Regions from separate parts of the Bradyrhizobium sp. Leaf396 genome, predicted to be linked through region 1. Evidence: riboswitches for the same ligand, from Rfam matches in the RefSeq annotation. Region 1 holds a riboswitch; the other holds the start of a gene.
The links. Region 1 has a riboswitch for glycine ahead of ASG57_RS33895 (D-amino acid dehydrogenase). Riboswitches for the same ligand answer to the same signal wherever they lie in the genome.
Positions count from the first base shown of each region.

Region 1 (14,873 bases):
CGCGGGTCGAGCCCGCGCATGACGAGTTGTGCTGTGACGCTAGTACGGCGTCTTGTGTGCAGGCGGCTTCGGCCAAGCCCGCTGCGGCCCCCGCAGGCCCTCGAACGCCTTGGCCATGCCGAGGACGCCGATATCGTCGAAGCGGCGGCCGACGATCTGCACGCCGATCGGAAAGCCGTTGGCGTCGAAGCCACCGTTGACGGAGATTGCAGGGTTTTCCGACATATTCCACGGCACGGTATAGGCGATGTGCTCGAACGGCTTCATCGGATCGTTGGTGGGCGAGGCCCATTCCGCCGGATAGTTCACGTTCGGTGCGGTCGGCGAGATCACATAGTCGAGCTCGCAAAAGAGCTTCGCCGCAGCAGCGCGGATCGCCATGGTCTGGTTGAAGCCGCGGATGACGTCGATGCCCGAGAGCTTGGCTCCGGACTCGCCCCATTTGAAGATATAGGGCAGCACCTTGGCCTGCTCTGCCGGGGTCAGCTTGGACAGGTCGTCCCACATCCGCGCGCGCCAGAAATTGTCGAGCCCGTCGAGCATGTCCCGCGTGAGAATGCCGTCGATTTCGGTGACGACGCTGCCTGCCGACTCGAACGCCTCAGCCGCCTTCACCGCGACCTCGCCCACCGCTTTCTCCGGCGGCAACCCGCATCCGGCATCGAGCATCAGGCCGATGCGCAGTTTCCGCGGCGACTTCTCGAGGCCCTTCCAGTTGAGCGGCTCGGCCGGCAGGCTCATGCCGTCGCGCCGGTCGGGCTTTGCGATCACGCTCATCATCAGGGCGCAATCATCAACCGTGCGCGTCATCGGGCCGGCAACGCGACCGACATAGCTGGGATCGATCGGCACGCGTCCGAAGCTCGGCTTGAGGCCGACGAGACCGCACCAGCCAGCGGGCAGGCGCACCGAGCCGCCGATGTCCGTGCCGAGATGGAGCGGGCCATAGCCGGCGGCCGCGGCGGCGCCTGCGCCCGCGCTGGAGCCGCCGGGATTCTTGGAGAGGTCCCAGGGGTTACGCGCCAGCGCGTGGAAGCTGGAGAGACCGGAGGACAGCATGCCGTAATCCGGCATGGTGGTCTTGGCGAAGATGATGGCGCCGGCCTCGCGCAGGCGCGCGGCAGGCGGGGCGTCCTTCTCCGCCGGCACGAGCTTGACGCTGGCCGCGCCCAGCGGCACCGGCACGCCCTTGGTCGCGATGTTGTCCTTCACCGTGACCGGGACGCCATCGAGCGCACCCGACGGCTCGCCGCCGCTCCAGCGCGCGGTCGAGGCCTTTGCGGCCTCGCGCGCGCCGTCGGGATCGAATGCATAGAGCGCCTTGAGGTGAGGTTCCCACGCAGCGACGTGCGCGAGCACGTCCTCCAGCACCTCGCTCGGCGAGAATTGCTTGGCGCGATAGCCCGCGATCAGATCGACGGCGGAGAGATCGTGCAGCGAGGTGACCGCCTCTTCGGCGCTCTTCTTAGGCATTGCCGCCCACCGGCATGCGCGTCTCGACGATGCGGGCGAACATGCTGGCGCCGATCGGCAGGATCTTGTCGTCGAGCACGAAGCCGGGATTGTGCACGGGCACCGAGCCGTCATGGCCGACCCAGAAATAGGCGCCGGGGATGGTCTGCAGCATGTCGGCAAAGTCCTCGCTGCCCATCTTCGGCTGGGTGCGGGTGATCACGTTGGCGGGATCGACGATGGTGCGGGCGACCTCCTCAACCACCTTGGACTGCTCGACCTGGTTGACCAGCACCCCGAACGTGTCGCGGATGTCCACGTCGATCGCGCACTGATAGGCGCTCGCGATGCCTGCGCAGATCGTGCGGATGCGCTCGCTGATCATGGCGCGGACTTCGTTCGAGAAGGTCCGGATGGTGCCGCACAGATGCGCATCGCCCGGAATGACGTTGTAGGCCGAGCCGGCATGGATCTGGGTGATCGAGATGACGGCGGCCTGCAGCGGGTCGACGTTGCGGCTGACGATGGTCTGGATCGCCTGCGCCAGCGTCGTTGCGATGATCACGGCATCCTTGGAGCGCTCGGGCATCGCGCCATGCGCGCCATAGCCGGTGATGCGCAGATCGAAGAAGTCCGCGCCGGCCATCGCCGGGCCGGGCAGGATCGCGATCTCGCCATGGTTGAGGTCGGGCGCGTTGTGCAGGCCATAGAGTTCGTCGCAGGGGAACTTCTCGAACAACCCGTCCTTGATCATCGCGCGGGCGCCGCCGAGGCCTTCCTCGGCAGGCTGGAAGATCAGGTGCACGGTGCCGTCGAAGTTTCTGGTCTCTGCGAGGTAGCGTGCGGTGCCGAGCAGCATGGTGGTGTGGCCGTCATGCCCGCAGCCGTGGAAGCGGCCCGGGATTTTCGAGCTCCATTTCAGGTTGGTGTTTTCTTCCATCGGCAGCGCGTCCATGTCGGCGCGCAGCCCGATGCGCTTGCTGCCCGAACCCTTGCCCCTGATGACGCCGATCACGCCGGTGCCGCCGAGACCTCGATGCACTTCGATGCCCCAGCTCTTGAGCTTGTCGGCGACGATGCCGGAGGTGCGCACTTCCTCGAAGCCGATCTCGGGATGGGCGTGGAGGTCGCGCCTGATAGCGGTGAGTTCGTCGGCGTAACCGTCGATGCGGTCGATCGTGGGCATAGGGTCTGTCCAGTTAGCGTGAGGGAGGCGTGAAAACAGGGCCGTTCGGCTTGATGCGGATGCCCGGGCGCAGGCGCGTCCAGGGCAGGGAAGCGGTGTCCGCCGGCATCGCGCCGGGCGCGGCGCAGATCATCAGCTTCTCCGCGATCGGTTCGAAATCGGCGCGGAAATGCACCGAGCTCTTGTTGACCAGGATCTTCTGCGCGGTCGGCTCGATCCCGACATAGCGGTACATCGCCTGGTCGGCGAGCTGCGCCTTGTGCGAGGAGACGACGACGCGGACATCGCCGATGCGCAGGCACGCCGAGGGGCCCATCTCCATCTCGCGGCCGCCATAATAGGGACCGGGCGCGATGAACCGGCCGTCGGAGAGCTTCTCGACGACGAAGGTCTCGGTATAGGGTTCGTCGCCGGGAATGCCGGACTTGCCGCCGAGCGAGAGTGTTACCGCGGCGCCGGCGCCGGCTTCGTGCGCAGCTTTCGCCGACTCCGGATCGTAGATGACGCCCGTCGCAGCGCTCGCGTTGTTGCGCACCAGCGCTCGCAGCATGCCCGTCGTGTCCGAATCTCCGCCTGCGCCGGGATTGTCCTGGGTATCGGCGATGATGATTGGCTTGCTGGCGTTCCTCGAGAGTTCCATGGCGTGACGCACGCCGTCGTCGGGCGACCAGATCTTGCCGTCGAAATCGTCCTCGTGGCTCTCGATCAGCTTCACGATCGCATCGGCTGCGCGGTCGGCGTCCGCCTGCGTCTTGCCATAGGCGAACACGCTCGGCCCGCAATCGCGGAAATCCGCGGCCGGGAAGCCGGGCGCGAAAGACAGTGTCGGAACCGCGTCCCCTTCCAGCGCGGCGAGTTTCTCGTAGATGCCTTTGGTCGGCTGGTCATTGGTGCACTGCCAGCTGATCGGGATCAGGAACGGCAATTGCCGGAATGCTTTCGCGAAGCGCTGCTTCGTCTTCAGCAGCAGGGCCAGGTGCCGTGCACAGGCACGGCCGGTCTCTGCCATGTCGACGTGCGGATAGGTGCGGTAGGCGATCAAAGCGTCGGCATGCTCCATCATCTCGGGGGTAACGTTGGCATGCAGGTCGAGACTGGTGACCAGCGGAACGTCCTTGCCGATGACGCGGCGCACGCGCGCCAGGATCTCGCCTTCGCCGTCGTCGAGATGCTCGGTGACCATGGCGCCGTGCAGGTCGAGATAGACCGCGTCGACAGGTCCTGCGGCTGCTATCCCGTCGACCATCGCTTTGACGATGCGCTCGAAAGCGTCCTCGGTGACATGAGCCGACGGGCTTGCTCCGCAGGCGATGGTCGGAACGAGTTCCCAGCCGTTCGCCTCGGCGCTGTCGACGAAGCCGGCGAGACCGACATTGATGCGCCGCATCACCTTCAAGACGTCGGCACCTTGGGTCATCGCCGGCCAGCCGCCGCCATGCTGGAAGTCCGCGAATGTGGCCTTGGTTGGAGCGAAGGTGTTGGTCTCGTGCAGGAAGCCGCCGACGGCGATACGTGTCATTCAGTTCGGTCCTAGATTGAAAGTGCGCGACGTTAGCCCCGGCATTGCGACGAGGGCAAGCTGGGAAGCAATCGCGCCATGCATAGGGTCAAGACGTTTTGGGAATGCTGCTGCGCTGTCATTCCGGGGCGCGCCTACTTGGGCGCGAACCATGGTGCGCAATTGCACACCAAAGCTCATCGCTTCGCGATGTCCCGGAATGACGGAGGGGAGATTTTACGCGCTCGCCACCACGCTCTCGGCCACCGGCCGGAAATTGGCAAAGTCCCAGTTGCGGCCCGGCGCGGCGTCCAGCAGCGCCTTGGTGTAGGCCTCCTTCGGATGCGTCAGCACTTCCCCGGCGGGGCCCTGTTCGACGACGCGGCCGTGCTGCATCACCACCACTTCGTCGCAGATCTGCGCGGCGACGCGCAGATCATGGGTGATGAACAGGATGGCGATGCCGAGCCGCTTCTGGATCTCGTCGAGCAGTTCCAGCACCTGCGCCTGCACGGAAACGTCGAGCGCGGAGACCGCTTCGTCCGCGACCAGCACGTCCGGATCGAGGGCGAGCGCGCGGGCGATCGCGATGCGCTGGCGCTGGCCGCCGGAGAATTGGTGTGGATAGCGCGACACGGCATCGGCGGGCAGGCCGACCAGCTCGAGCAGCTCGCGCGCCCGCTTCATTGCGTCAGCGTGCGCCGCGCCGTAGTTGATCGGACCTTCCGCGATGCTCTCGCCGACGGTGACCCGCGGGTTGAGCGAGCGATAGGGATCCTGGAACACGATCTGGATCTTCTGCCGGTGCGGCTGGAGCAGACGGCGCGAGATGTCGGCGATCTCGCGGCCGGCCAGGCGCACGCCGCCGGAGGTCGGATCGATCAGGCGCACGATGCAGCGTGCCACCGTCGATTTGCCCGAGCCGCTTTCGCCGACGATGCCGAGGGTGCGGCCCTTGCGCAGCGTCAGCGTGACCTTGTCGGCGGCGACGACCTCGCGGCCTTTGCCGAAGAAGGCGCGCTCCTTGTAGACCTTGGTGAGCTCGTTGGCCTCCAGCACCACGGGGTCGCGGCTCTCCTCGCGCGGCGCACGCGGCACCAGGCTCGGCACCGACGCGAGCAGGTTGCGGGTGTATTCCATGGTCGGATTGCGCAGAATGGTCTCGAGCGGACCGGTCTCGACCAGGCGGCCCTGCCGCATCACCGCGACGCGGTCGGCTATTTCGGCAACCACGCCCATGTCGTGAGTGATGAACAGCACGGCGGTGCCGTGATCGCGCTGCAATTCGCGGATCAGGCTCAGGATCTGCTTCTGAGTGGTGACGTCGAGCGCGGTGGTCGGCTCGTCGGCGATCAGCAGCTTCGGCTCCAGCACCAGCGCCATCGCGATCATGATGCGCTGGCGCTGGCCGCCGGAGAGCCGGTGCGGGTAGGAGGCGAAGATGCGCTCGACCTGGGGCAGGTGGACCTGCTCCATCATGTCGAGAATGCGCTTCTTGCGCGCCTTCGCGTCGAGATCCGTATGCGCGCGCAGCACTTCGTCGATCTGGCGGCCGACCGGCACCACCGGATTGAGCGCGGTCATCGGCTCCTGGAAGATCATGGCCATCTGCGTGGCACGGAGCTGGCGCAGGCGGCGGTCGGTCGCGGTGAGCAGCTCCTCGCCGACCAGCTTGATGCTGCCGCCGGTGGGAACCAGCGTTCCCTTCGGCAGCAGGCCCATCGTGGTGAGCGACGTCACCGATTTGCCCGAGCCGCTCTCGCCGACGAGGCACAGCGTCTCGCGCTCGCGAACCTGGATCGAGATCCCGTCGATGATCTTCGGCCCGCCCGGCTTCTTGCCGACGGAGACGACGAGGTTGTTGATGTCGAGGACGGTGTTGGTCATCAGGTCACTCCGACGTCATTGCGAGGAGCGAAGCGACGAAGCAATCCGGAGCCCATCCGCGGATGCAGACTGGATTGTTTCGCTTCGCTCGCAAGGACGGACAAGGGGGCAGGGCCGCGAGACAAATCACTTTGCCTCCCGCTGCTTCATGCGCGGATCAAGTGCATCGCGGGCGGCGTCGCCGATCAGGTTGATGCTGAGGATGGCGATCGAGAGCAAAAGACCGGGCCAGAAGATCAGCGACGGCTTGATCTGGAAGTACTGGCGGCCCTCGGCCATGATGTTGCCCCAGGTCGGCGTCTCCGGCGAGATGCCGGCGCCGAGGAAGGAGAGGATGGCTTCGGTGAGGATGGCGCTCGCGCAGACATAGGTGCCCTGGACGATCAGCGGCGCGATGGTATTCGGCATCAGGTGCCGCAGCATGATTTTCGGCAGGCTGGAGCCGACCGAGATCGCGGCTTCGACGTAAGGCTCCTCGCGTGCCGAGAGCACGACCGAGCGCACCAGACGCGCCACGCGCGGGATCTCCGGAATCGTGATTGCGATCAGCACGGTCCAGAGGCTGGCGCCGGACAGCGACACGACGGCGATCGCGAGCAGGATGCTCGGCATCGCCATCAGGCCGTCCATGACGCGCATCAGGATCGAATCGACCAGCTTGAAAAAGCCGGAGACGAGCCCGATCGCGAGCCCGATGGCGATCGACAGGATCGCCGCGCCGATGCCGATCAGAAGCGAGATGCGGCCGCCATAGATCACGCGCGACAACAGGTCGCGGCCGTAGGCGTCGGTGCCGAGCAGGAATTGTGCGGAGGACGGCTTGAGCCGCTGCGACGGTGCGAGCTGGATCGGATCATGCGGCGCGATCAGCGGCGCGAGGATCGAGACCACCACGATCAAGGTGAGCAGGACCGTCGCCGCGGCGATGATCGGCGTCGAGGTGAGGAATCCGAATCGCGGCCGCAGCGGCGACGTGATCGGAATGGAGGACTGGGGAAGGGTATCGACGGACATTGTGTTCTTAATCCTTGCCTCAGTACCGGATCCGGGGATCGAGCAGGGTATAGGCGACGTCGATGAGAAGATTGACGACGACGTAGATGAACGATGTCAGGAGGATCATCGCCTGGATCACCGGATAATCGCGCGCCAACACCGCATCCACGGTGAGGCGGCCGATGCCGGGTATGTTGAACACGCTCTCGGTGACGACCACGCCGGAGATGAGCAGCGCGAAGCCGGTGCCGATCACGGTGATCACGGGCACCGCCGCGTTGCGCAGCGCATGGCGCATCATCACCGCAACCTCGTTGATGCCTTTTGCGCGCGCCGTGCGCACATAGTCCTCGCCGAGCACGTCGAGCATCGCCGCGCGCGTCATGCGGGCGATCAGCGCGATGTAGATGAAGGAGAGGGCGCAGGTCGGCAGGATGATGCGCTCGAAGAACGGCCCGAAGCCGCTAAAGATGCTGCGGAAGCCTTGCACCGGCACCCAGCGCAGTTCGATGGCGAAGACCTGGATCAGCACATAGCCGACCACGAACACCGGCACCGAGAAACCGAGCACGGACAGACCCATCACGAAGCGATCGATCCAGGTGCCGTGCTTCCAGGCCGCGATCACCCCCAAGGGGACGGCGACGATCACGGCGAGGATGATGGTCGAAAGCGCAATCGAGATCGACGGCTCGACGCGCTGGCCGATCATCTTCATCACCGGCAGGTTGGAGATCAGCGAAGTCCCGAGGTCGCCGTGCAGCAGCTTGTTCACCCAGGTGACGAACTGCACGATCAGAGGCTCGTTGAGGCCGAGCGAGGTGCGGATGCGCTCGAGCCGTTCCGGCGTTGCGTTGTCGCCGGCGAGAATCGCCGCGGGATCGCCCGGCGTCAGCCGCAGCAGCAGGAACACGAACAGGGCGACCACGCCCATCACGGGTACCGCGGCCAGAACGCGGCGAACAAGATAACCTAGCATGCACCTATCTCCGGCTGCGGAACTTGTGGGGCCCTGGGGCGCCTGTGAACTCTGTCGTGTCTATCATGCCTACCACATAGGCTGGAAAGGTCGCCCGGACACGCCGCCCTCTCGGGCAAATTGTGTGCCAAGGCTTGCGCTGGAGCAAGAGGACGGCATGTCTCGGGCGCCGGCCACTCAGGATGCCTGCCGTAGTTCACGCTCAACCCCAAGTGAAGGTACCGTCGGCGGCGCGTTGAGTCCGCGCCAACCGTCGATGGTCTGGGCAATCATCTGCGCCGTCGCCGCCGATAAAGTCCAGCCGAGATGGCCGTGGCCGGTGTTGAAGAAGACCCCCGGTATCCGCCCTGCGCGCACGACCGGCATCATGTTCGGCATCATCGGGCGCAGCCCGGCCCACGGCACGACGCGCGAGGTCTCGACCGCGGGGAAGTTGATGCGCACCCAGTCGATCAGCGGCTGCACGCGGTCGGCGCGGATGTCGCGGTTGAAGTCGTTGAACTCGGCGGTGCCGGCGACGCGAAAGCGGTCGGCGCCGAGCCGGCTGGTGACGATCTTGGCGGCCTCGTCGAGCAGGCTGACCGTCGGGGCGGCGTTGCGGCTTTCGGCGGTGTCGAGCTGCACGGTGATCGAGTAGCCCTTCACCGGATAGACGTTGACGCGCTCGTCGAGCAGGGCGGCGAAGTGCCGGCTCGCAACGCCCGCGCAGACCACGACGCCGTCCGCCTTCAGCATGCCGCGGGCCGACGCGCCGGCATCGCTCGCGGCGAGATCGGCCCAGCCGATGACGAAGCCGCTGCCGGCACGTGCGATCGAATCGATGTTGGCTTCGTGAACGAAGGTCGCGCCGCGCCGCTTGCAGGCTTCCGCCAGCCCGCGGGTGAACTTGTGGATATCGCCGGTGGCATCCGACGGCGTGTAGAAGCCGCCATAATAGTCGTTGCGCAGCGTCGGCTCGATCGCGCGGATCTCGTCCGGAGTCACCGGGCGGCGGTCGAGGCCGCCTTCCTGCAGCAGCGCGTTGACGCGCAGACCGGATTCGAAGCCGGCCTTGTCGCGATAGATGTGGAGGATGCCGCGGCGTTCGAGATCGAAGTCGATGCCCTCGCGCGACGCGATGTCGAACAGGTGCCGGCGCGCTTCGATCGCGAGCCGCGTGGTCTCGATCGTGTTGGACCGGTAGTTGCCGATATTGGCGACGAACTCGCTCATCCACGAATATTTGTGCCAGTTCGGCCGCGGGTTCATCAGCAGCGGCGCGTCGCGCCGAAACATCCAGCGCAGGCCCTTCAGGATCGTCGCGGTGCTGTTCCACACCTCGGCATTGCTGGCGGAGAGCTGTCCGCCATTCGCAAAGGACGTCTCCATCGCAGCGTAGCGGTGCCTGTCGAGCACCGTCACCTTGTAGCCGCGTTCGAGCAGGGCATAGGCGGTCGTGACGCCGGTAATGCCGGCGCCGATGATGGCGAGATGAGTCATGATGAGGTTCGGGGCTCCCGTGTTTAGAGTCGGCTAACCGCCGGCCGAAAGGCCGTTGGCGGCGCCCCATCTGTCACGGTTACCTGAGAGCTTGATCCGCTGCGGATCTCGCAACGGACTATCCCCTTCGGTGGACGTCGCGATTGCCTGAAATCGCGCCGCCTCTCTCCAGATCGTCCTGACGAAACGGTCCTTTTGCCTGAGAGTTTCCGGGGCGGTTGCTCCGTCGGCGCCGCAACGAAGGCTTAGAACCTTCGTCGCGATCTCTCCCGCATCGTCGCGTGGACGGCCGAGCAGTACGATACGCCTCATTTTTAGACAAGGCTAAATTTCGACCGCGACTGCCAATGCATTGTGCAGTGCAAAGTTGATTCAATTTATTCTAACGTCGCCAGCAGCCCGGCCATCAACCGGCCGCGCTCCACCAGGCTCTCGACCTCGATGAACTCTTCGAGCGTGTGGCCATTGCCGCCGCGCACGCCGAGACCATCGAGCGTCGGGATTCCCATGGCACCGGTGAAGTTGCCGTCGGAGCCACCGCCCGAGCTTGCATGTGGCAACTCCATGCCAAGAGACTTCGCGATGCCGCGCGCCTTCTCATAGAGCGCCATGGTGCCGGCATCCGGCTCCCAGACCGGACGCGTGACGCCGCGCGTGACCTTGAAGGCGACGTCGTTGTTGGTGCCCGAAAGCGCAAGCATCCTCTCGACGCCGCGGTCGAGATCGGCCTGGCGCTTGGCCATGGAGAGCGCCTCGCCCGTCGCGGTCGTGGCAACACAATTGACCCATTGTCCGCCGTGGACGACACCGACCGAGAAGGTGCAGTCCTCCGTCGTCATTGCGTCGATCGCGAGGATCTGCCGGGCCATCTCGCGGATCGCCGAGCGTCCTGCCGACAGCGTGGCACCGGCGTGACTCGGCCGTCCCGTCGCCTCGAGATTGAAGCGTGCGATGGCGTAGCGTCCGGTGGTGACGCCGTTGTCGGCACGGCCGGGCTCCGGCACCAGCACGTATTTGTTGCGCGCGGCCTCAGCCTCGATGATGTCGCGGGTCGAAGGCGTGCCGACCTCCTCATCCGGCGTGAACAGCACGGTGATCGGCAGCGGCGTGGTGAAGGAGGCGCGCGCCAGTTGCCGGATCGCTTCCAGCGAGAGGTAGTTGCCGCCCTTCATGTCGTAGATGCCGGGGCCGTAGCACTTGTTACCCTCGCGCCGCCATTTCAGCTTCTCGATGGTGCCGACCGGGTGGACGGTATCCATGTGCCCGGCGATCAGGATGCCCGGCTCGCCCTGCTTCGGATGGGGAAAGCGCGCGCGGATGACGCCGCCAAAACCCTGCCGGCCGGCGATGCGTTCGATCGTCGCACCCATGATCGCCATATCCCGCGCTGCGATATCAAGCATGCGGTCCACCGCACCTGCGTCCCAGGTCGGGCTCTCGCATTCGACCCAGCCGCGCAGGCCCTCGAGCATTGCCTCGGAATCAAAGGGGAGATTGGCAGGATTCATCTTAATGTCTCTCAAGCTTCGAAAGGTGGAACGCGCATTGCATCAGCGCGGGGCGGGACAAGCGGAGGGTGTTGTAGAGCTAAATCGATCTTTGTGGAGCCCGTGCGCGCGCCGCGAGGGCTTGCAACGAAACCGGATTGACGCGCTCGGCACGGTCTGCAAGTCTCGAAAAGACAAAGGCATTGCATGAAGTTAGTTCGCCCAACGAATGAACCTCATGCTTAACCAATAGCCTGCCTTTGAACAGTTTCACGTCAGGAGAACTTTCTATGTTTCACTTCATGCGCCGGGGGCCTCGCGCATTCGCCTCCAAACTTGCGCTGTCGGTCGTCGCGCTTTCGACCGCGCTGGTCTCGCCCGTGCTTGCCGCCGGGAAGACCATTACGGCCGTGATGCATTCCGATCTCCGCATCATCGACCCGATCTTCACCACGGCCTACATCACGCGCGACCATGGCTATATGGTCTACGACACGCTGCTGGCCACCGATTCAAGCTTCAAGGTCCAGCCGCAGATGGCGGACTGGAAGGTCTCCGACGACAAGCTCACCTACACCTTCACCCTGCGCGACGGCCTGAAGTGGCACGACGGCGCGCCGGTCACGGCCGAAGACTGCGTCGCCTCGCTGAAGCGCTGGGGCAAGAATGACGGCATGGGCCAGAAGCTCATGGACTTCACGGCGAGCATCGAGGCAAGCGATGCCAAGACCATCGTGCTCAAGCTGAAGGAGCCCTACGGGCTGGTGCTCGAATCCATCGCCAAGCCTTCGTCGCTGGTGCCGTTCATGATGCCCAAGCGACTCGCCGAAACGCCGCCCGGCAAGCAGATTTCCGAGCAGATCGGCTCGGGTCCGTTCAAGTTCGTGCAGGGTGAATTCCAGCCCGGCGTGAAGGCGGTCTATGTCAAGAACACCGACTACGTGCCGCGCAACGCGCCGGCCAGCTGGACCGCCGGCGGCAAGGTTGTGAAGGTGGACCGCGTGGAGTGGATTACCATGCCGGACTCGCAGACCGCCGTGAACGCACTGCAGTCGGGCGATATCGATTTCATGGAGAACGTGCCCTGGGACATGCTTCCGGTCCTCGAGGGCAACAAAGACCTGAAGATCGAGGTGCTGAACAAGTTCGGCTTCCAGACGCTTGGCCGCATGAACTTCCTGCTGCCTCCCTTCGACAATCCCAAGGTGCGCCGCGCTGCACTTCTGGCGATGAACCAGAAAGACGTGTTGGATGCGCTTGTCGGAAATCCGAAATTCTACAAGATCTGCGGCGCCTTCTTTGTCTGCGACACGCCGCTCGCCTCGGAGATCGGCTCGGATACTTTGGTGAAGGGCGGCGGCATGGCGGAGGCCAAGAAGCTGCTTGCGGAATCCGGCTATGACGGCACGCCGATCGCCATCATGGCACCGGGCGACGTCACCACTCTGAAGGCGCAGCCGATCGTCGCGGCGCAGCTGCTCCGCGAGGCCGGCTTCAAGGTCGATCTCCAGGCAACGGATTGGCAGACCGTGGTTGCCCGCCGCGCCGGCCAGAAGCCGGTGAAGGAGGGCGGCTGGAATATGTTCTTCACCAACTGGGTTGCCGCGGACGTGATGAATCCGATCGCCAACGTCTCGATTGGCGGTCGCGGGAAGAACGGCGGCTGGTTCGGCTGGGCGGAAGACGCCAAGATCGAAGAGCTCAAGGATGCTTTCGTTCGCGCCTCGTCAGCAGATGCGCAGAAGAAGATCGCAGCCGACATTCAGAAGCAAGCCATGGAGCAGGTCATCTACATTCCGCTCGGCCAGTATCAGGCCCCGAGCGCCTGGCAGAAGTCACTGAAGGGTGTGCTCGACGGCCCGGCGACCCCGGTATTCTGGAATATCGAGAAGTCGGAATAGCCTTCGTCTGAAATGCGAGCGGCGCCGTGGGTCTCCCACGGCGCCTTTTCTATTGGGCGATAGTTACGGAGCTTCTGTTAGCAGTGGCTGTCGCGCAGCTGCTCGAGCCCTTCGCTCATGAATGGCAAGCTGGGGTCCGGCCGCTCGCCGGGCGAAGGACGTTGCTGTGACGCCGGCCGTTCGATCTCCCACGCGGGGTGATCGGGTCTGCTCTCTTGTTCCATCTCGGCATCCTCTCGATTGCTGCGGTACAACATCGAGAGCTCCGGGATGTTCCTCAGTTGACTGGACGATGATGCGGCCTGAACAGGCGGCCCTTCTCAACCACCAGCACGATCCCGAGTGCGGCGAGGGTCGACAGGAAGAAGCCGACCGAGAACGGCAGCAGCGTGCCGTCGAAGCTCTGGCCGATCGCCATGCCGACCGCGATTCCGATCAGCGTCGTGATCGAGCCGTAAAGCGAAGAGGCGGTGCCGGCGATGTGTCCCTGCGGCTCCATGGCGAGCGCGGTGAAGTTGGCGACCATCATGCCGAATGAGAACATCATCAGGGCGGAGAGCAGCATGAACAGTGAGAGCGGCAGCACGCCGAGGATTTCCGTCAGCAGCATCACGCCGGCCACTAGCGTATAGAGCGTCAGCGCCCCGTGCGAGATCGCGCGCATGCCGAGTCGCCCGACCAGCCTTGCGTTGAGGAAACCGGCGATGGCGGTGCCGGCGGCGATCGCCGCGAACGCGAGCGGGAAGTATTGGCCGAGATGGTAGATGCCGGTGAAGACCTGCTGGGCGCAGAAGACATAGGCGAACAGCGCGCCGATGACGCTGCCGGCAGCCGTCGCATAGCCGATGGTCTGGCGATTGGTCACGGTCTGCCGGAAGGCCGAGAGCACGTCGGCGGGCGCCAGCGACCTGCGTTCGGATTCGGGGAGTGTTTCAGGCAGCCGCAGCACGCACCATGCGAGCGCGAGCAGGCCGTAGAGCATCAGCACCACGAAGATGCCGCGCCACGCCGTCACCAGCAGCACCGCCTGCCCGAACGAGGGAGCGATCACGGGCACCGCGATGAACACCATCATCGCGAGCGACATCACGCTCGCCATGCGGCGGCCGACATAGCAGTCGCGCACGATGGATGTCGCAATCACGCGGGTCGCCGAGGTACCGAGCCCCTGCAGCGCGCGCGCCAGCAGCAGCGTCTCGAAAGAGGGCGCTGCGACCGCCAGCACGCTTGCCACTGCATAGACGGCCATGCCGCCGAGCAGCACCGGCCGGCGGCCGAAGCGGTCCGACAGGGGGCCCATGACGAACTGGCCGGCACCGAAGCCGATCAGGAAAGTCGACAGCACCAGCTGGAGATGGTTCGCGACGGGAATCTTGAAAGCTGCCCCGATATTAGGCAGGGCCGGCAGCATCATGTCCATCGCAAGCGGATTCAGCGCCATGATGGACGCGATCACGATGACGAATTCTGGAAACCCCATCGGGCGGTGTCCGGTAGACACCCAATCGTCGGCATTGACGTCAGACAAGAAGCTCACCCCTGAAATTGAGCGATCTATCTATCGTTGATGCTGCGGTGCACAACCCATGTTTCGGGATGGCTGGCAGGCGGAGCAGGGGCGGACAACAATTGGTGAGGTCGCCGTCGCGACGGTTGCCTCAATCGGGTCGGGTTGCCGCCTGCTCGACCAGGCCGCGCGCCAATTGTCCTGCAGCCTCGACATAGTCCAGGTCGCGATGGATCAGCATCACGGTCGTGGCGCCATCGAGCAGGATGACGAGCTGGCGCGCGAGCGCGCTTGCATCGGCCACGCCGTGATCTCGCAACTCCGATTGAAGCCATGCTTCAAAGCGCTTCTTGTGTGCCGCGCCGGCCTTGACGGCCGGATGGGCCGGCGTGTTGGCGAGCTCGGCGATCGTGCGCAGGAAGCCGCAGCCCCGCCAGCGCGGCGTATCCACGGAGCGGCCGAGCTTGGCGAAGAGACCGCGGATCTTGTCGGCTACGCTCC
Region 1 covers NZ_LMQJ01000065.1:190,200-205,072, reverse strand. Annotated here, with positions in the region: gene ASG57_RS33925 (amidase) at 40-1,473, opposite strand; gene ASG57_RS33920 (M20 aminoacylase family protein) at 1,466-2,638, opposite strand; gene ASG57_RS33915 (M81 family metallopeptidase) at 2,652-4,157, opposite strand; gene ASG57_RS33910 (ABC transporter ATP-binding protein) at 4,374-6,023, opposite strand; gene ASG57_RS33905 (ABC transporter permease) at 6,150-7,037, opposite strand; gene ASG57_RS33900 (ABC transporter permease) at 7,057-7,998, opposite strand; gene ASG57_RS33895 (D-amino acid dehydrogenase) at 8,176-9,477, opposite strand; glycine riboswitch at 9,546-9,651, opposite strand; glycine riboswitch at 9,655-9,759, opposite strand; gene ASG57_RS33885 (M20/M25/M40 family metallo-hydrolase) at 9,855-10,985, opposite strand; gene ASG57_RS33880 (ABC transporter substrate-binding protein) at 11,255-12,865, shown strand; gene ASG57_RS33870 (multidrug effflux MFS transporter) at 13,143-14,393, opposite strand; gene ASG57_RS33865 (TetR/AcrR family transcriptional regulator) at 14,524-14,873, opposite strand, start outside.

Region 2 (14,873 bases), 130 kb from region 1:
CATGGCGTGCGGCAGCGCGCCCGAGGTGGCCCGCTTGAACCATTCATAGCCGACCAGCAGCACGGCCTGGGCGAGATTGAGCGAGGCAAAGCCCGGATTGACCGGGAAGGTGATGATCCGGTTGGAGAGCCCGACCTCCTCGTTGGTCAGCCCCCAGCGCTCCCTGCCGAACAGGATGCCGGCCTTGCCGCCGCCGGCGACGTGCCCCGCGATCTCGCTGGCTGCGGCTTCCGGCCCCACCACGGGCTTGGCCTGGTCGTGGGGGCGCGCGGTGGTGGCGAACAGGAGGTCGAGGTCGGCGACCGCCTGCTCCACCGTGTCGAACAGTTCGACCTTTTCCAGAATGTGGTCGGCGCCGGCCGCGGCGCGCTGGGCCGCGATGTTGGGCCAGCCGTCCCTGGGATTGACGATGCGCAAGGCGCCAAGCGCAAAATTGCCCATGGCGCGCGCGGCCATGCCGATGTTCTCGCCCAGCTGCGGCTCGACCAGGATGACGATGGGACCGTCGAGGGAAAGGCCCGCCTTGCTCTTGTCAGTCCCCGACATCTCGTTTCGCTTTCACACTGTCTCTCAAGGCCCTGGCAAGGCACTGCAAGGAATGGATTCAGGGCGGCCCTTCGCCATGCCCCGCCTGTCGTTTGCCTGTCCTGACGAAATTCTCAAGGGAAATAACGACTTGGATTCGACTTTTGAATCTCGCCGGGAACGCGAGCCCAGCCCGGCTGTGGGCGGCTGGCCGCTCCCCGCCTGCGGAAGCTGGATGAGCTAAAAGTGCATGATCCCTTGGCTTTCGCCCGCCGCGCGGCGATGCTAAGAGGCGGCGGATATTCCCGTGGCGCGCCACGAGCGCCGTTCCCAAGAGGCTTTCCCGATCATGGCAAAAATCAAGGTATCCAATCCCGTCGTCGAGCTCGATGGCGACGAGATGACCCGGATCATCTGGCAGTACATCAAGGACAAGCTGATCAACCCGTTCCTGGATGTCGAGCTGCTCTATTTCGACCTGGGCATGGAATACCGCGACCACACCAACGATCAGGTCACGATCGACGCTGCCGAGGCGATCAAGAAGGTCGGCGTCGGCGTGAAGTGCGCCACCATCACCCCGGATGAGGCCCGGGTGAAGGAGTTCAACCTCAAGCAGATGTGGAAGTCGCCGAACGGCACCATCCGCAACATCCTCGGCGGCGTGATCTTCCGCGAGCCGATCATCTGCAAGAACGTGCCGCGCCTGGTTCCCGGGTGGACCAAGCCGATCATCATCGGCCGCCATGCCTACGGCGACCAGTACCGCGCCACCGACATCAAGTTCCCGGGCAAGGGCACGCTCTCGCTGAAGTTCGTCGGCGAGGACGGCACCGTGATCGAGAAGGAAGTGTTCAAGGCTCCCGGCGCCGGCGTCGCCATGGAGATGTACAATCTCGACGATTCCATCATCGACTTCGCCCGCGCCTCGTTCAATTACGGCCTGCTCCGCAATTACCCGGTGTACCTGTCGACCAAGAACACGATCCTCAAGGTCTATGACGGCCGCTTCAAGGACATCTTCCAGGAGATCTTCGACAAGGAGTTCAAGAAGGATTTCGACGCCAAGGGGCTGACCTACGAGCACCGCCTGATCGACGACATGGTGGCCTCGGCGCTGAAATGGTCCGGCGGCTACGTCTGGGCCTGCAAGAACTACGACGGCGACGTGCAGTCCGACACCGTCGCGCAGGGCTACGGCTCGCTCGGCCTGATGACCTCGGTCCTCCTCACCCCCGACGGCAAGACCGTGGAAGCGGAAGCTGCCCATGGGACGGTGACCCGCCACTACCGCGAGCACCAGAAGGGCAAGGAGACCTCGACCAACTCGATCGCCTCGATCTTCGCCTGGACGCGCGGCCTCGCCCACCGCGCCAAGCTCGACAACAATGCCGAGCTGGCGAAATTCGCGAACACGCTCGAGAAGGTCTGCGTCGACACCGTCGAGTCCGGCTACATGACCAAGGACCTCGCGCTCCTGGTCGGCGCCGACCAGCGCTGGCTCTCGACCACCGGCTTCCTCGACAAGGTCGCCGAGAACCTGACCAAGGAACTGGCGGCTTAAGCCGTCCGCATTCGCCCGACCGGGCCAGAGATCATGACGGGCCGCGCCCATGCGCGGCCCGTTTGCTTCTGGTACCGCTCAGCGGCCGGTACCTTCATTCTCCGCCTGTGCGAGCTCGGCGAGCGCCAGATCGCCGGTATCGGCGAGCCTCGCCTTGGCGGTGGTGTGGACATGATCGGCGAGCGTCGGCATGCGCGCGATCAACGCGTGAAAATCCTGGGCGTCGAGCACGAGCAGCCGCGTCTTGCGCGTCGCCGTCACCGTGCCGCTGCGCTTCGTCTTGTGCAGCAGCGCGATCTCGCCGAAGAAGGTGCCGTCGGCAAGGCGCACCTGCTGGCTCGGCAGCGCGATCTCGACCTCGCCGGCGGTGATGAAATACATCGACAAGGCGACGTCTCCGCGCCGCACCAGGACCTCGCCCTGCTCGATGGTGCGCGCCCGCAACAGCCGCATGATGTCGGCGATCTCCGCCGCCGACAAGTGCGAGAACAGGGGCACCCGCGCCAGCATGCCCCAGGTCACCACGAAATCGCGCCGCTTCACTTCTTCGGCGAACGCGGTCGAGATGATCGCGACCGGCAGCGCGATCATGGCAAGACCCGCGATGATGGCGAAGGTCGAGACGAACTTGCCGAGCGGCGTCACCGGCACGACGTCGCCATAGCCTACGGTGCCGAGCGTGACGATCGCCCACCACATCGCCTGCGGGATGGTGCCGAGCTTGTCCGGCTGCACGTCGCGCTCGATGGCATAGAGCAGCGAGGCGAAGGTCAGCACCGCGCCGACCAGGATGACGATGCAGCCGATCAGCGCGCGCCGCTCGGCGTGCACGGCGGCCAGCAGCGAGCGCATCGCCGGCGAATAGCGGATCAGCTTGAAGAACGGCAGCACGCCGAGGGCTGCCAGCGTCGCATGCTCGCCGGTGGCGAGCACGATCGCGGCGGGCAGGAACGCCATGAGATCGATGATGCCGAGCGCCGACAAGGCATAGCCGACGCGGTCGGACAGCGCGGAGCCGTCGCGCTGCGTGTGGCCAGCGACGGTCCATAGCCGCGCGGCATATTCCAGCGCGAACACGACCACGGACAGGATGGTGATGCCTGCGAACAGCTTGCCGAACCGGTCATCGAGCTCCGGCACCGAGGCGAGGACCATCGCGGCCACGTTGAGCACGATGATGCCGATGATGATTTGGATGAAGCGCGCCCCGGCCGAATAGGCCAGGGGATCGTGCTCCAACAGTTCGTAGAGGCGATCCCGTAAGTTGGGATCGCGAAGCCCACGTCCTCGCGGAACGGGGCGCATGGCGCCTTACGCGCTCGCCATCGCTTTTTCGATGGCGCTCAAGGCCTCGGATGCCTTGGCGCCGTCGGGGCCGCCGGCCTGGGCCATGTCGGGCCGGCCGCCGCCGCCCTTGCCGCCGAGCGCTTCGGAGGCGATGCGCACGAGGTTCACGGCGTTGAAGCGCGCGGTGAGGTCCTGGGTGACGCCGACCACGACGCCGGCCTTGCCGTCCTCGGTGACGCCGACGATGGCGACGACGCCGGAGCCGATCTGCTTCTTGCCGTCGTCGGCGAGGCTCTTGAGATCCTTCATCTCGATGCCCTCGACCGCGCGCGCCATCAGCTTGACGTCGCCGACCTCGCGCACGCCCGATGCTGCGCCGTTGCCGGCGGAGGCGCCGCCGCCCATCGCCAGCTTCTTGCGGGCGTCGGAGAGCTCGCGCTCGAGCTTCTTGCGCTCCTCCATCAGCGCGGCGATCCGTGATGGAACGTCGTCGAGCGAGGTGCGCAGCTCGTTCGCCGCGGTCTTCGCCAGAGATATGGTGTCGTTGGCGTGCCTGCGCGCGTAATTCCCGGTCAGCGCCTCGATGCGGCGCACGCCGGAAGCGACCGCGCTCTCGCCCGTCAGCGTGATCAGGCCGATGTCGCCGGTGCGCTTCACGTGAGTGCCGCCGCAGAGCTCGACCGACCAGCCGAGCGCATTGGCGCCGCGCTCGCGCGCGGTCCTGCCCATCGAGACGACGCGAACCTCGTCGCCGTATTTCTCGCCGAACAGGGCGCGCGCGCCGGCCTCGCGGGCCTCGTCCACGCCCATGATGCGCGTGGTGACCTCGTCGTTTTCCAGCACCACGTCGTTGGCGATGTCCTCGACACGGGACAGCTCCTCGGCCGTGATCGGCTTGGGATGCACGAAGTCGAAGCGCAGCCGGTCCGGCGCGACCATCGAGCCGCGCTGGGCGATGTGGTCGCCGAGCACCTGGCGCAGCGCTTCGTGGATGATGTGGGTTGCGGAGTGATGCGCCCGGATCGTCGAGCGCCGTGCGTGATCCACCTCGAGCTGCAGCGCAGTGCCGAGCTTCACTTCGCCGCTCTCGACCGTGCCGATGTGAACGATGAGATCGCCCAGCTTCTTCTGCGTGTCGGTGACGCGGATCTTGATGCCGCCCTCGCCCGAGAGCACGCCGGTGTCGCCGACCTGGCCGCCGGACTCCGCATAGAAAGGTGTCTGGTTCAGCACGATTGCACCGGTCTCGCCGGCCTTGAGGCTCGCGACCTCAGCGCCGTCCTTGACCAGCGCGGAGACCACGCCTTCGGCGCTCTCGGTCTCGTAGCCCAGGAACTCTGTCGCACCCAGCTTCTCGCGCAGCGGGAACCAGATCGCCTCGGACGCAGCTTCCCCAGAACCCTTCCACGATTCGCGCGCCTTGGCCTTCTGCCGCTCCATCGCGTCGGTGAACGCCGCCTGATCGACACCGATGCCGCGCGATTTCAGCGCGTCCTGCGTCAGGTCCAGCGGAAAGCCGTAGGTGTCGTAGAGCGTGAAGGCGACGTCGCCGTCGAACATGTCGCCCTTCTTCAGGCCGGCGCTCTTCTCGTCGAGGATGGCGAGGCCGCGCGTCAGCGTCCTGCGGAAGCGGGTCTCCTCCAGCCGCAGCGTTTCCTCGATCAGCTTCTCCGCGCGCATCAGCTCGGGATAGGCCTGGCCCATCTCGCGCACCAGCGCCCAGACCAGCCGGTGCATCAAGGGCTCCTTGGCGCCCAGCAGCTGCGCATGGCGCATCGCGCGGCGCATGATCCGGCGCAGCACATAGCCGCGGCCTTCGTTCGATGGCAGCACGCCATCCGAGACAAGGAAGGCCGAGGAGCGCAGATGGTCGGCGATGACGCGGAACGAGGCCACGGTCTGCTCGTTCGGCCCGGTGCCGAGCGCGGACGACGTCGCATCAATCAGGTTGCGGAACAGGTCGGTCTCGAACACGCTCTCGACGCCCTGGAGGATGCAGGCCATGCGCTCCAGGCCCATGCCGGTGTCGATCGAGGGACGTGGCAAGCCCACGCGCTCCTCCTTCGTCACCTGCTCGTATTGCATGAACACGAGGTTCCAGAATTCGAGGAAGCGGTCGCCGTCCTCTTCCGGCGAGCCCGGAGGCCCGCCCCAGATGTGCTCGCCGCGGTCGATGAAGATCTCCGAGCACGGGCCGCACGGGCCGGTGTCGCCCATCGCCCAGAAATTGTCCGAGGTCGGAATCCGGATGATGCGGTCCTCGGAGAAGCCTGCGATCTTCTTCCACAGGCCCGCCGCCTCGTCGTCGGTGTGATAGACCGTGACCAGCAGCTTGTCCTTCTTCAGCCCGAACTCGGTCGTGATCAGCTTCCAGGCCAGCTCGATCGCGCGCTCCTTGAAATAATCGCCGAACGAGAAATTGCCGAGCATCTCGAAGAAGGTGAGGTGGCGCGCGGTGTAGCCGACATTGTCGAGGTCGTTGTGCTTGCCGCCGGCGCGCACGCACTTCTGCGAGGTGGTGGCGCGCTGATAGGGCCGCTTCTCGACGCCGGTGAAGACGTTCTTGAACTGCACCATGCCCGCATTGGTGAACATCAAGGTGGGGTCGTTGCGCGGCACGAGTGGCGAGGACGGCACGATCTCGTGGCCGTTCTCGGCGAAGAAGTTCAGAAAGGTCGACCTGATCTCGTTGACGCCGCTCATGTTCATCCAATCGGGTGTGCTTGGACCCGCTGTCCTGCCGTCCAAACCTGACGTTTCGGCTGATATCTGCGGGCCAAAGCGCTTTTAGACAAGGCCAGCTTCGCTGTCCAGAAACTGTGCAGAGAGATCAGAGGGTTGCTGCAGGCGCGCAATCCCGTTGAAAGACGCGCGTGTCGCGTTGACAGGCTTGGCCGGCTTGTGGTCTCTACCCATCTGTATCGTACGGCCACGTCGGGAGAGATCGGCTTTAGGCAGCCGGCGCCGAAGGAGCAACCGCCCCGGAAACTCTCAGGCAAAAGGACCGCGTGGCTTTGACAGCATCTGGAAAGAGGCGCCGACGGGCATAAGGCCCGGACTGCGTCCGCCGACGGGATAATACTCTCAGGCACAGCGACAGATGGGGCTTCGACCGGTGTCCTCAGGGAATCCTCCCGGGGGAACCGCCGAGGGCCCCTGTGATGCTAGCGCACGACCAAGACTCCCTGAAGCGTACCCCCCTCTACGATCTCCACGTGTCCCTGGGCGGCAAGATGGTGCCGTTCGCCGGCTATGACATGCCGGTGCAGTACCCCGCGGGCGTGCTGAAGGAGCACCTCCATACCCGCAGCAAAGCCGGCCTGTTCGACGTCTCCCACATGGGCCAGATCGCGCTCCGGCCGAAGTCGGGCAAGGTGGAGGATGCCGCCCGCGCCCTGGAGCGGCTGGTGCCGCAGGACATCGTGGCGATCCCGCCCGGACGCCAGCGCTACGCCCAGTTCACCAATGCGGATGGCGGCATTCTGGACGATCTCATGGTCGCCAATTTCGGCGATCACCTGTTCCTGGTCGTCAACGCCGCCTGCAAGGAGCCGGACGAGGCGCATCTGCGCGCGCATCTCTCCGGTGACTGCGTCATCGATTCGCTTGCCGACCGCGCGCTGATCGCGCTGCAGGGGCCAAAGGCGGAGTCAGCGCTGGCGAAATTGTGTGCAGCGGCTCCTGCCATGACGTTCATGGACGCAGGCCCGCACGAGGTCGCCGGCATCAAGTGTTTCGTCTCGCGGTCCGGCTACACCGGCGAAGACGGGTTCGAGATTTCGGTCCCCGCTGCGGACGCCGAGCGGCTCGCTCGAACGCTGCTCGACGATCCCGACGTGCTGCCCATCGGCCTCGGGGCTCGCGACAGCCTGCGGCTGGAGGCCGGGCTCTGCCTCTACGGCCACGACATCGACACCGCGACCACGCCGGTCGAAGCCGCGCTGGAATGGTCGGTGCAGAAGAGCCGCCGCTCCGGCGGCGCGCGGGCCGGCGGCTTTCCGGGTGCGGAAAGAATCCTCGCCCATTTCGATCAGGGCGCGTCCCGACGCCGCGTCGGCCTCCGTGCCGAAGGCCGCGCGCCGGTGCGCGAAGGCGCGCTGCTGTTTGCGAATGACGCCGGCGGCGAGCCGATCGGCAAGGTCACTTCGGGCGGCTTCGGCCCGAGCCTGAATGCGCCGGTCGCAATGGGCTACGTTCCCGTGGGCCTCGCCGCGCTTGGCACGAAACTGTTCGCCGAGGTGCGCGGCCAGCGCCTTCCCGTGCAGGTCGCGGCCATGCCCTTCGTGAAAAACACCTACAAACGCTGAGGATCAACAATGACCACGACGCTGTACACCTCCGACCACGAATGGCTCGCGATCGACGGCGATATCGCCACCGTCGGCATCACCGACTATGCGCAGCAGCAGCTCGGCGACGTCGTGTTCGTCGAATTGCCCAAGGTCGGCCGCGCGCTGAAGAAGGCCGAAGCCGCCGCCGTCGTGGAGTCGGTCAAGGCCGCGTCCGACGTCTACGCGCCCGTAACGGGTGAGGTGCTGGAGGCCAACGAGGCGCTCGCCGCCGAGCCGGCGCTGGTGAACTCGGACGCGCAGGGCAAGGCCTGGTTCTTCAAGATCAGGATCGCCGACAAGGGCGAGCTCGGCGGCCTCATGGACGAAGCCGCCTACAAGGCGCACACGGCGTAAGGACGATGGAGCAAGCGATGACCGCGCACCGCAAGACCAACGGCGACACCGCCGCCAGTTTCGTTCGCCGCCACATCGGCCCATCGGCGCGCGATGTCACCGCCATGCTTGAGACAGTCAGTGCCAAGAGCGTCGATGCGCTGATGGCGGAAACGCTGCCGGCCTCGATCCGGCAGGCCGCCCCGCTCGATCTCGGCAAGCCGCTCAGCGAGACCGAGGCGATCGCGCACATGACCGAGCTTGCGCGCCGGAACCAGGTCTTCACCTCGCTGATCGGCCAGGGCTATTCCGGCACCATCCTGCCCGCGGTGATCCAGCGCAACATCCTGGAGAACCCGGCCTGGTACACCGCCTACACGCCCTACCAGCCCGAGATCAGCCAGGGCCGGCTGGAAGCGCTGCTCAACTTCCAGACCATGATCTGCGACCTTACCGGGCTCGACGTCGCCAACGCCTCGCTGCTCGACGAAGCCACTGCAGCGGCCGAAGCCATGGCGCTGGCGGAGCGGCACTCGCCCGTGAAGGCGAAGGCGTTCTTCGTCGACAAGGACGTGCATCCGCAGACGCTGGCCGTGATGCGCACCCGCGCCGAGCCGCTGGGCTGGCAGTTGATCGTCGGCGATCCCCTCACTGACCTCGACAAGGCCGACGTGCTCGGCGCACTGCTGCAATATCCGGGCTCTTCCGGCGCATTGCGCGATCTCAGGCCGGCGATCGCCACGCTGAAGGCCAAGGGCGCGCTGGCGATCGTTGCCGCCGACCTGCTGGCGCTGACGCTGCTGGCTTCGCCCGGCGAGCTCGGTGCCGACATCGCGATCGGCTCGGCGCAGCGTTTTGGCGTGCCGATGGGCTATGGCGGACCGCACGCGGCCTATATGGCCGTGCGCGATGCACTGAAGCGGTCGCTGCCCGGCCGCATCGTCGGCCTCTCCGTCGATTCCCGCGGCGCGCCGGCGTACCGGCTGGCGCTGCAGACCCGCGAGCAGCACATCCGCCGCGAGAAGGCGACCTCCAACATCTGCACCGCGCAGGTGCTGCTCGCCGTGATCGCTTCGATGTATGCGGTCTATCACGGCCCGGAGGGCCTCATCCAGATCGCACGCACCGTGCACCGCCGCACCGCCGTGCTCGCGAGCGGCCTGCGCAAGCTCGGCTTTGCGCCGCAGTCCGACAACTTCTTCGACACGCTCAGCGTCGACGCCGGCGCCAAGCGCGCCGAGATCGTCGCGCGCGCGGCGAGCGAAAGGATCAATCTCGGCGTCAGTGACAGCGCCCTGCGGATCGCGCTCGACGAGACCACCACGCCGGCGACGGTGGAAGCGGTCTGGCGCGCCTTCGGCGGCACCCTCGCCTATGCCGAGATCGACGCCGAGACGCGCGAGGCGCTGCCGGACGATTTGAAGCGCACCACCGCTTTCCTCACCCATCCCGTGTTCCACGCGCATCGCTCGGAGACCGAGATGCTGCGCTACATGCGCAAGCTCAGCGACCGCGACCTCGCGCTCGACCGCGCCATGATCCCGCTGGGATCCTGCACGATGAAGCTGAACGCGACCACCGAGATGATGCCGCTGACCTGGCCCGAATTCGCCTCGCTGCACCCGTTCGTGCCGCGCGAACAGGCCGCCGGCTATCACGCGCTGTTCGCCCGGCTGGAGAAATGGCTGTGCGACATCACCGGCTACGACGCGATCTCGCTGCAGCCGAACTCGGGCGCGCAAGGCGAATATGCCGGGCTTTTGGCGATCCGTGGCTACCATGCCGCGCGCGGACAGGGCCACCGCAGGATCTGCCTGATCCCCTCCTCCGCCCACGGCACGAATCCGGCCTCCGCCGCGATGGTCGGCATGGACGTGGTGGTGGTGTCTTGCGAGAAGAACGGCGACGTCGATGTCAATGATCTCCGCGCCAAGGCGGAGAAGCATTCCAACGATCTCGCGGCGGTCATGATCACCTATCCCTCGACCCATGGCGTGTTCGAGGAGCATATCCGCGAGATCTGCGACATCGTGCACGCCCATGGCGGCCAGGTCTATCTGGACGGTGCCAACCTCAACGCACAGGTCGGCCTGAGCAGGCCCGGCGATTACGGCGCCGACGTCAGCCATCTCAACCTGCACAAGACGTTCTGCATTCCGCATGGCGGCGGCGGCCCCGGCATGGGCCCGATCGGCGTCAAGGCGCACCTGGCGCCGTTCCTGCCGGGTCATCCGGTGACGAATGCTGAAGCGCCAGTCGGGCCGGTCTCGGCCGCGCCGTTCGGCTCGGCCTCGATCCTGACCATCTCCTACATCTACATCCTGATGATGGGCGGCGAAGGCTTGAAGCGCGCCACCGAGATCGCGATCCTCAACGCCAATTACATCGCGGCCCGCCTCGATCCGCACTTCCCGGTGCTCTACAAGAACGCCAAGGGCCGTGTCGCGCACGAGTGCATCGTCGATCCGCGTCCGCTGAAGACGACATCAGGCGTTACCGTCGACGACATCGCAAAGCGCCTGATCGACTACGGCTTCCACGCGCCGACCATGAGCTTCCCGGTGCCGGGCACGCTGATGATCGAGCCGACCGAGTCGGAATCCAAGGCGGAGCTGGACCGCTTCTGCGACGCCATGATCGCGATCCGGAAGGAGATCGCCGAGGTCGAGGCCGGCCGCTTCAAGATCGAAGCCTCGCCGCTGCGCCACGCTCCCCACACCGTGCACGACATCGCGGATGATGATTGGAATCGCGCCTACACCCGCAGCGAAGGCTGCTTCCCAGCGGGCACGTCACGGACCGACAAGTACTGGAGCCCCGTGGGCCGCGTCGACAACGTCTACGGCGATCGTAACCTCGTGTGCTCCTGCCCTCCGGTCAGCGATTACGCAGAAGCCGCGGAGTAGGATTGTAGGGTGGGTTAGCCGCGCGGCTGCGCAACGCGCAGTCGACGAGGCGTAACCCGCCACGTCTGCTTTCGCCGAGATGAACAGTGGTGGATGACGCTGCGGCTAATCCACCCTACGGATCCGCCCTAGGGCGCCACCAACAGCCGGCTTTTGCGATCCCATCGCCAGAGCTTTTCGTTGGTGAGCTCCGTCCCGCCCCACCACCGATAGATTCGGTTGTGCCGCCACATGTCGTCTTCTCGGGCGAGCAGTGATCGCCCGAGTTCAGTCAGCGTGAGTTTCCATTCGCTCCTGCCGAAATAGCGATCCTCATTGTCGAACGCCGGATCGCCTAACAAGAGCGGCGGCGCCGAATACGCCCCTAGTTCGAGCAAAGCGTCATAGGCGTCGTTTTCGTCGAATACATCGCGAAGCCATCGCGCATCTTCGACAAGCCTTGGATCGGTTTGCCCGCCGTTCACAGAATCCAGCAGATCCATTTCAGTGGCACCGAGTCCCGTCACGCTGTCCGGAAGCTCTTCCAGCACCGCGATGAGCGCCGATCGAAGTCTCGGCAAGATCATCAGGTCCGTCATCAGCAGATCGAAGCAGGTTTGTGGCGTGTCAGCCCGATAGGCTCGCCAGGCGCGGCTTGCCGTCGCCAAGTGGTTCTCGGTCACCTTGAAGGCCGGCAGCCTCCATTTTGCGACAGACTCCGGATCATAGTTCGAAATGGTGTCGTCCGCATGCACAAGGCTCAGCTTGGTCGTGATCTCCTTATATGGACGAAGCAAGTCCAGCAGCCAGACGAGCACCAGCTGATCATTGGGCTGGGGATCAACCCATATGTCAATCGAGTCGAACTTCGCGCACAGCTCGAAGAAACCGATATCGCGCGTGCTGAAACCGTCGAGCGCACCGCTACAAACGTCATCGAGCCAGTGATCGCCGGAATTGCGGTGCTTTTCCGATCGGCGCTCCAGCCCCATCAGAAGCTGCTCGTCCGAAGGCAATTTCCTCCAGACAAAACGCGGACAGAACCCAAGCGCGACGTTCGCCAGGCCGGACTGGCGAAGCACGTCTTCCGCACGATCGTTGGTCGCTAGGATCAGATGTGACAAGATCGCTCCTTAAAATTGATGAGCCATACGGGTGAGCACGCGTTAGCCAGGCGCAATCAACAGCCGGCCTTTGCGATCCCACCGCCAGAGCCGATCGCTGACGAGAAGCGTCCCGCCCCACCAGCGGCGGATGGGATTATGATGGCGGAAATCCTCGCCTGCCAGCACCGCCCTCCCCAGATCCATGAGCGACAAGCGGGATTGCTTGTATCGCACGAGAAGAAGAGCATCCTCATGCATGTCGAGCGTGAATTGCCCCTCCTCCAGCCCGGAGACGGCCGGCACCGGGCAGCGCGCTAGTCCATCGAGCAGCGCGCCAACTTCCCAGTAATCGAAGACGCGACGCTCGTTAGGCTTCTGATGTCCCGGGAACACGTCAAAGGGCTGCACCCCACCCGGAGCAATCAATTCCAGTATCCGCGTTTCTGTGGCCCCAAGGCCGCTGCTCACGTTTGGAAGCTCTTCGAGCAGCGCGACGACGCAACGCTCCAGCTGCGGAAGCAAGCGCAAATCCGTTTCGAGTAGGCCGAACCAAGCCTGCGGCGTCGGCGCACGATAAGCTCGCCACGCGCGGCCGGCCAGTTCAACGTGATCTTGCGTGAGCTTGACCATCGGCGGGTTCAGCTTCGCAAGGCCTGCGGGACTGAGGCCGCTCACGGCGATGTCCAGCGAACGCATCACGAGTTTGGACATCGCCGCTCTATCGCTGCCGCAACGGTCGAGCAGCCAGAGCAAGATCAATTGCGCATCTGGCTTCTGGCTCCATCCACCGTTCGACCGAGTCATATTCTGACAACAGCTCGATCAGTCCGCGCCCCCTAAGGCCCGAACTTTCGAGGCGCCAGGAGGGCGTATCGTCCAGCCAATGAAGACCCGATGGGTGCATCGTATGCGGCGCAAGGAATGCATTGAGCTCCGCAGTGGATGGCAGCGATCCCCAGACAAGCAGGCGCTCGATCGCAATCACGAGGTCGGCAAGGCCCGCCACCTGTAACGCGCCGGCGGCGGACGAATCTGTCGTCACAATAAGCCGGTCACGTCGGCCTCCTCAGCGCTTCGTCAGGACAGGACCGTAGCGCCACAGCCGATCGTTGGTCAGATGCGTGCCGCCCCACCAGCGGTCGATCGGATTATGACGGCTGAAGTCTTCCTGATGGGCCAGGACAGCCTTACCGAATTCGGTCAGCGACGACCGGCTGCGGAGGTAAACCTTGTGCCGGGCTCCGAGATTGCCAAGGTCGATGGCGCGTAATTCTTCGCCCAGCCCGGCCACAGCTGGCTTGGGGCCGAGGGCGAGGCCTTCGAGCAAATATCCCGGCTCGACCTCACCCCAGACGTAAGTGCCCCGTAGCGAGCGTAGGTGAAACAACGGATTCGTGTTTGCAAACCAGTCGAGCATCTCCAGAAATCGCATCTCGGTTGCGCCTAGCCCTGTCAAGGGAGACGGGAGCTCTGCCAGAAGCTGAAGCAACGCTGGCCGCAGCACCAGCAAGGCACCCAGATCGCGGTGAAGCAGATCGATACAGGCCTCGGGCGTCGGCGCCCGGTAGGACAACCACGCCAACCGGGCGATCTCGAACTCCTTCGCACCGAAGTTCCCGATGGGAATATGGCGTTCGCCCTCAGCGAAATCATAATCGGGACCGAATATGAGGTCGGAGTCCAGCAATCGCACCCCGAACTTCTGTGCCAGCACAGGAAAACTGCCGAGGTGATCGAGCAACCAGACCAATTGCAGCTGGTCGCGGGGATTCGCTCCGAACCAGAATTCGATCTCGTCGTACGGCTCGCAAAACTCGCCAGCGATAATTTGCGACCCTTGGCGCCCCGTGGCCAGCGGACCCAATCCGACCAATGATCAGCCGGGCCAAGGTCTGCGGTGTAGGCGCCAAATAAGCCGAGAGCTTTTCCGCCGGCGGGAGCGGTCCCCACTCAAATGGAACGGGATGACGATCTCGGCCAACCCCGATCGAGCGAGATCACTCCCGCCACCGCAGCCGGTCAAGATCAGCCGCTTCATCGCACCACCTGATCAACGCAACGCAGAAACGAAACGGGCACCGAAGACGTCGGCAACTCAACGTCCTCAGTGCCCGCTCCTCGCGAAAAACTCTTCGCTGGTCGAGGCCTACTCTTCCGCCGGCTCCTCGCCATCGGCGTCACGCTCGGGCGTGCCGGCCAGGATCTGCTCGGCGATCAGGCCGGAGTTCTGGCGGATCGCGGTCTCGATCTTGGCGGTGATGTCGGGATTGCCCTTCAAGAACGCCTTGGCGTTCTCGCGGCCCTGACCGAGGCGCTGGCTGTCATAGGAGAACCAGGCGCCGGACTTCTCGACGATGCCGGCCTTGACGCCGAGATCGAGGATCTCCCCCATCTTGGAGACGCCCTCGCCGTACATGATGTCGAACTCGATCTGCTTGAAGGGCGGCGCCAGCTTGTTCTTCACCACCTTGACGCGCGTGGTGTTGCCGACCACCTCGTCACGCTCCTTGATCGCGCCGATGCGGCGGATGTCGAGGCGGACTGAGGCGTAGAATTTCAGCGCATTGCCGCCGGTGGTCGTTTCAGGCGAGCCGTACATCACGCCGATCTTCATGCGGATCTGGTTGATGAAGATCACCATCGTGTTGGACTTGTTGATGGAGGCCGTGAGCTTGCGCAGCGCCTGGCTCATCAAGCGGGCCTGCAGGCCCGGCAGCGCATCGCCCATCTCGCCCTCGAGCTCGGCCTTCGGCACCAGCGCCGCGACCGAATCGACCACGAGAACGTCGACGGCACCGGAGCGCACCAAGGTGTCGCAGATCTCCAGCGCCTGCTCGCCGGT
Region 2 covers NZ_LMQJ01000065.1:321,316-336,188, forward strand. Annotated here, with positions in the region: gene ASG57_RS34520 (TrmJ/YjtD family RNA methyltransferase) at 1-546, opposite strand, end outside; gene ASG57_RS34525 (NADP-dependent isocitrate dehydrogenase) at 875-2,089, shown strand; gene ASG57_RS34530 (cyclic nucleotide-gated ion channel) at 2,168-3,394, opposite strand; gene alaS (alanine--tRNA ligase) at 3,401-6,079, opposite strand; glycine riboswitch at 6,302-6,392, shown strand; gene gcvT (glycine cleavage system aminomethyltransferase GcvT) at 6,538-7,683, shown strand; gene gcvH (glycine cleavage system protein GcvH) at 7,693-8,061, shown strand; gene gcvP (aminomethyl-transferring glycine dehydrogenase) at 8,079-10,946, shown strand; gene ASG57_RS34555 (hypothetical protein) at 11,075-12,049, opposite strand; gene ASG57_RS34560 (hypothetical protein) at 12,092-12,742, opposite strand; gene ASG57_RS34565 (hypothetical protein) at 13,098-13,904, opposite strand; gene recA (recombinase RecA) at 14,178-14,873, opposite strand, start outside.
Region 2: linked by a shared signal. The riboswitch ahead of gcvT (glycine cleavage system aminomethyltransferase GcvT) and the one ahead of ASG57_RS33895 (D-amino acid dehydrogenase) in region 1 are both predicted to bind glycine.